2 regions of the Psychrobacter sp. 1Y10 genome follow, and region 1 is predicted to be linked to the other one. Evidence: predicted binding sites of a transcription regulator. Region 1 holds the regulator's gene; the other holds the start of a gene.
What was found. The regulator PhoB, encoded in region 1, activates phosphate uptake and scavenging genes when phosphate is short. The targets are predictions, from matches to a motif close to TGTCATNAANCTGTCATAA.
Positions count from the first base shown of each region.

Region 2: a site for PhoB is predicted at 1,748-1,766, ahead of pstS (phosphate ABC transporter substrate-binding protein PstS). Genes of this name have one in related genera too.

Region 1 covers NZ_JBQQES010000011.1:41,294-44,531, forward strand. The annotation lists gene asd (archaetidylserine decarboxylase) at 1-389, opposite strand, end outside; gene dtd (D-aminoacyl-tRNA deacylase) at 508-960, shown strand; gene phoB (phosphate regulon transcriptional regulator PhoB) at 1,090-1,794, shown strand; gene phoR (phosphate regulon sensor histidine kinase PhoR) at 1,866-2,966, shown strand; gene ACTXGH_RS12750 (M23 family metallopeptidase) at 2,963-3,238, opposite strand, start outside.
Region 2 covers NZ_JBQQES010000001.1:315,558-318,795, forward strand. The annotation lists gene pstC (phosphate ABC transporter permease subunit PstC) at 1-289, opposite strand, end outside; gene pstS (phosphate ABC transporter substrate-binding protein PstS) at 497-1,660, opposite strand; gene ACTXGH_RS01380 (2Fe-2S iron-sulfur cluster-binding protein) at 2,182-2,853, shown strand; gene ACTXGH_RS01385 (FAD binding domain-containing protein) at 2,850-3,238, shown strand, end outside.

The sequences.
Region 1 (3,238 bases):
AAACTACCATCAGCGAAGTAACTACCATCATCACTATCAGCAAGTAGCTGTCCGATGTCGTAGTAACGCCCTTTAGCCTGAAGTAGCTTATGATCGTTAATTTGACCAAGCTGCGAGACAATACCGTCAGCAGGGCTTACAATGCCATGGACGGTAGTATCGATAGCACGAGCATCATCTTTGAGTTCACGGGTAAAAAAATCGTTAAAGCTCTCGTAAGCATTTAAGCTTTGACGTTCGTATTCATCCAACTTTACATCATATGCTTTTGCAAAGCTGCGAATAAAAGCACGTTTAACCATTGGATGACGGCTAGCCGCCAAACGTCCAGCAACTTTACTAAGTTTTTGCTGCGGTACAAACTGCTGAATGGTGGTAAATAAAGTCATAAAGGGTTACCAAAGTAGTTGTTAAAATAAGAAAATAAAAGTTAGAAATAATAAATATTTATATTTTACCATGGTCAGTACTCAATCGTATGACCATAATTGTTTAAGGAAGCAGTTTATGAAAGCTCTAATTCAGCGGGTAAACCGTGCTAGTGTTATAGTTGATGAATGTTGTATAGGCTCAATTGAACATGGGCTCTTGGCATATATTGGCTTAGGACCCGATGATGACTTACAACAGGCAAAACGTATGATCGATAAGATTGTCACTTATCGTGTTTTTGAAAATACAGCTGATCCAGCTAAACTTGGCAAACTGGATAAAAATGTACAACAGGTAGGTGGCGGATTATTACTGGTATCACAATTTACCTTGATGGCCAAAACAGACAAAGGACGACGCCCTGACTTTGGCGGTGCGATGCCGCCCGAGGCTGCAAAAGTATTGTTTGAGCAATTAGTCGCTTATGCAAAGACTCAGCATCCCAACGTTGCAACGGGACAGTTTGGAGCTGATATGCAAATCGATAGCGTCAATGATGGGCCTCTAAACTTTTTGTTAGAAGTTTAAAGAGCGAATGTCATCAAACTGTCATAATTAACGCGTTTAATAGACGGTCATTAACGAGTGTTTACCGTCTTTTTTAGCTTAAATTTCCCTCTTATATAATTATTCAGCGCTTAACAATAAGGTTGTCCTATGCATAATGAGCAAATTTTGATTGTCGAAGATGAGCCTGCGATTCGTGAAATGGTGGTGATGACATTGGAGATGGCTGGATTTGACAGCTTGCAAGCGGCTGATGTGTCAGAGGCGCATCAACAAGTGGTTGATCATCGTCCTGCGCTCATATTATTAGATTGGATGTTACCTGGAGATAAAAGTGGTATTGATTTTTGTCGTATGCTTAAAAGCGATGAGCTGCTTGCTGAGATACCAGTCATTATGCTGACGGCCAAAAGTGAAGAGGACAGTAAAGTTCATGGGCTTGATGCTGGTGCTGATGATTACATGACCAAGCCTTTTTCAACACGAGAGCTAATCTCAAGGATTAAAGCGGTATTGCGTCGTAGTAGTGCGCTGAGTGCTGATAAGCCCATCGAGATAGGTAAGCTGAGCCTAGATCCTAAAAGCCAACGCGTTACGGCTAATGATAAGGTTGTGGATATCGGACCGACAGAATATAGGCTATTGGCGTTTTTTATGAGTCATCCGGAGCGTGCTTATACGCGCACACAACTGCTTGATCAGGTATGGGGCGGCAATGTTTATATCGAAGATCGGACGATCGATGTGCATATCAGGCGTTTGCGTAAATTATTAAAACCCCACGACTGCGATACTTTAATCCAAACGGTTCGTGGTACTGGCTATCGGTTTTCGAGTCTCATTGAACCAGTATGAGCCAGTTCTAAACAGAACGACATATGAATGACAATGTAACGCAGTAGATAGTCGTAAGGGTAATGAATGATATGATAATGCCTATAGAAAACGAGCAACAAAACGAGCCAGAACAGCACCCGCAAGATCAAGCAACCCAGCAAGAAGTGATGGGTCAGCTCAAAAAAATAAGAAGCTCATTACGCGCTCTACAAGACGCCGTAATATTGCTCAATGATGATGATAGTCTAGAGTGGTGGAATCAAGCTGCTGAGGATTTGCTATTGTTACAAGTAGCGGATAAAGGTAGGAGTATTTTTGATTTTATCAATGTGCCTGAGTTTCGCCAGTACTATCAAGTCATGACGACACCCAACGATGGTGTGCATATGGCATCTTGGCGAGATCCTAAGCGTTATTTGAAATGTGAGCTCACCCCTTTTGGGGACGAAAAACTATTAATCATCTATGATGTGACTCGCCTGCATCATTTGGAACAAATGCGCCGCGACTTTGTGGCAAATGTCTCACATGAGCTTAGAACACCATTGACAGTCCTCATGGGTTATCTCGAAAACTTTTCAGATCAGCCAGACATGCCGCCGCATTGGCAGCGTGGGTTTGAGCTGATGACCCAGCAGACAGCGCGTATGAATAGAATCGTCAATGATTTATTACTGTTGTCTCGGATTGAGATTGAAGAGACGCATGAGTTTCATTATATTAATATGACCAAACTGCTTACCCATATCTATGATGACGCGCAGGCCTATAACCAAGAATATAATCATAGCATTCACTTGCAGATAGACACCTACGATGGGTTGTACGGGTCAGAGATGTACTTAAATAGTGCCTTATCCAACTTGGTTATTAATGCTATTAAATATACGCCAAAAGGTGGCAATATTACAATCAGTTGGGCGAAGACCTCTGAAGGCTGTCGCTTTGCTGTTGAAGATGATGGTATCGGTATTGCGCCGCAACATATCACGCGGTTGACTGAGCGTTTTTATCGTATCGACAGTGGTCGTAGCCGTGCTACGGGCGGTACTGGGTTAGGTCTAGCAATTGTCAAACATGTCTTGTATCAATACGATGTAAACTTACAAATTGAGTCAACAGAAGGCGTAGGGTCGACGTTTAGTGCGCTGTTCCCCACCAATCATGTACGATCTGAGCCTATGCTTTAGTCTTTTTGTAAAAGTGGGTAAGGATTGACAGCACTGCCGCTGATATAAATACCATAATGTACATGTGGCGGTGTACCTTTGGCATTACCACTATCACCAACATAGCCAATGATATCACCAGCATCTACCCAGTCGTTGGGAGTTATATCAGCATAATCTTCTAGGTGTGCATAATAATGTCCTGCACCGCCAGGACCTACGATCACCACCACACGTCCGCCTAATGTATTTTCGCCAACCTTACTGACAATGCCTTGCGTCGTTGACTGTAC
Region 2 (3,238 bases), on a different contig from region 1:
TCGCAATACCAAAGCTGACTGGCACGGCGATTAAAATCGCGATAAACGAAGTGACAAGCGTGCCATAAATAGGCGCTAGCGCACCGTACTCATTGGCAACCGTATCCCAGTTATTACTGGTATAAAAGCCGAGACCAAATGCTTGAATACTTGGCCAAGCCCCGATGATTAATGAGACCAAAATGCCGCCCAAGGATAAGAGAACGAGGATGGCAAAAGCCTTAGTTGCATTAACGAATAGCGCGTCGTAACGTTTTTGTTTAGCCAGTTGGGACCTTAGGTCATTCATAAGTGTCTCAGCATCAAATAGGGTTAAATCAAAAGATTCAAAAGATTAATCAGGTCTTATCACAGCAAACTAAATTTTAATCAGTAGCGCTACTAACGGTAATTAATAACGCTACTTTTAAATTTGTTGTGATAAAACCTTTCAAACAACTACCGGAGAATAGCTGTTTGAAAGGGTGACTCGAGAATCATTACTGGTTTTTAAATACTATTGAGCTGGTTTGTAGACGGGTTGACCATCGCTGCCTTTGACTTCATTCCACTGCGCTTTAAAGAGCGCAACAGCGGTATCAGAAAACGGCACATAATCAAGGGCTAAGGCATCTTCATCGCCTTGAGCGTAAGCCCAGTCGAAGAAGTTTAAGACGCCAGCCACTTGCTGCGGATTTTCTGGCTGCTTATGTACCAAGATAAAGGTCGCCGCTGCGATTGGCCATGCTTGCTCAGTCTCAGAGTTGGTGATGACTTTATAAAAGCCTGCTTGCTGTGACCAGTCGATATCACCTGCCGCTGCAAAGGTCTCAGCAGATGGCTGCACGAAGTTGCCAGCCGCATTTTTTAGTGCAGTATGTGACATGTTATTTTGCTTGGCGTAAGCGTACTCGACGTAGCCGATAGAATTTTTCATACGATTGACGTAACTTGAAACCCCTTCGTTACCTTTACCACCTGCACCAGTCGCAGAGGTCGGCCATTTGACGGTTTTATCGACACCAACGCTGTCTTTCCAGTCAGTTGAAACCTTGGCCAGATAATCGGTAAAGTTAAAGGTCGTACCTGAACCATCTGAGCGGAATACGGTGGTAATAGCAGCATCAGGCAGGGTTAAGTCTGGGTTTAGGTTAGTAATAGCAGGGTCGTTCCAGTTGCTAATCTTACCCAAGTAGATGTCCGCTAACGTTGCGCCGTCCAATTTCAGCTGACCTGGCTCTATGCCATTGATGTTGACAATCGGTACGACGCCACCGATGACGGTCGGAAACTGAATAAGTCCTGCTGCGTCCAACTCTTCAGGGGTCATCGGTGCATCGGAAGCGCCAAAGTCTACAGTTTTTGCTTCGATTTGTTTGATACCACCAGAGGAGCCAATTGATTGGTAGTTCACCTGACCGCCAGTCGCGGCATTATAGTCATAAGACCATTTGGCATAGATAGGTTGCGGGAACGAAGCGCCTGCACCGGTGATGTTCATGGCGATGTTTTCAGCAGATTTAAAATCAGTTGCTGTAGTAGACGCTGTATTAGTGGTGGTTTCAGCCGCTGTTACAGCGCTACTGCTATCAGTAGCCGACTCTGTAGTATCAGTCGATTTATTACAAGCGGTGAGTAATAAGGTACAACTAACGGCGACTGCTAATAACGAATAACGCATGTAAGACTCCTAAAGTTTGACAACAAAGCAAATTTGATAAAAAGCAAAAATAACTGTTTGGAAGATGTGTCGTAGTTTGCCAAGCTTTCATGACAGTTTGATGACAATGGGAAATTTATCTTATTAGCAGTGAAATTTTAGATTGGTCGTTATAAATTAATGACTATATAAAATGGTTATATAAGAGGTTGAATTAAACCAGTTGTAAGTTGGAGTTTTAATTCTGTATGCGCAAATGAGAAATAGGCAGATTTGCCTGAGCGTTAACACTTTTTGCCTATCTACTACAAAAAAACAATATCGTAAGTTTCGCTGAGCATATTAATGTATAGATTGTTTCGATTGTATTTTTCTATATTAATGATGACATTAGCGCATATTAAAGGCATAAAAACGGTCTGTAGTAGCGTCAAAGCTAAATGTCCAATACGTCTTAATATTAAATAATCAATACTAAATAACTAGATGGATGGATAAAAAATCATCCGCAAATTCTTATCATCTGCCAGCGAGAAGCCAGCATGTCTACTTTGACGTTAACGATTAATAAGCAGGATTATCAGCTTGATAATCTCGATCCGCGCACGACATTGCTCGATGTCTGCCGCCAACATTTACAAATCACTGGACCCAAAAAAGGCTGTGACCACGGTCAATGCGGTGCTTGTACGATGCTCATCAATGGTGAGCGTATTAATTCCTGTTTGACCTTAGCCGTGATGCACGACGGTGATGAAATCACGACAATCGAAGGCATTGGTATGCCCGAATCGTTATCAGCCTTGCAACAAGCATTTAAAGATCACGATGCTTTTCAGTGTGGGTATTGTACCCCGGGGCAAATTTGTTCAGCGACTGCCTTAATAGAAGAGGTCAAGCAAAATTGGCCAAGCTATGTGACGACAGATCTCAAAAACCCTAATGGGCTATTAGTCCAAGAGATCGCTGAGCGCATGAGTGGCAATATTTGTCGCTGTTCTGCTTATCCCAACATCGTTGATGCCATCTCACAAGTGCTTGAAAGCGAAGTGTCAGGTAAGCGGGCTTCTTCTAGTGAAAAGACGAATACAAGTTCGCTGCAAGACTCGGCCGTAACAGGTATTTGGTCACCGCCGCCCAGTCAGTCCCAACTTGGTAACCAATCAGTAAACCATAATAAAACTGCCAGTAGCACAGCAGGAGGCCGCTCATGAAACGCTTTGAATATATCCGTGCCCTCGAACCGCAGCAAGCGGTAATGTTTGCTACTCCTAAAGAGGCCTCATTTATCGCAGGCGGTACCAATTTGCTCGATCTGATGAAGTTTGAGATTGAAACGCCAACCAAACTGGTTGATGTGACACGCTTAGAGCTTGAACAGATTGAAGACACTGCTGATGGCGGTCTACGTATTGGGACTTTAGTGAGCAATAGTGATTTGGCCGCGCATCCTAGTGTGATTGCCAATTATCCAGTATTGTCTCGCGCCATATTAGCTGGTGCAACTGGTCAGCTGCGCAATAAAGCGACGACTGGCGGTAACTTCCTGCAGCGTACGCGCTGCTACTACTTTTATCATACCGATAGCCCTTGTAATAA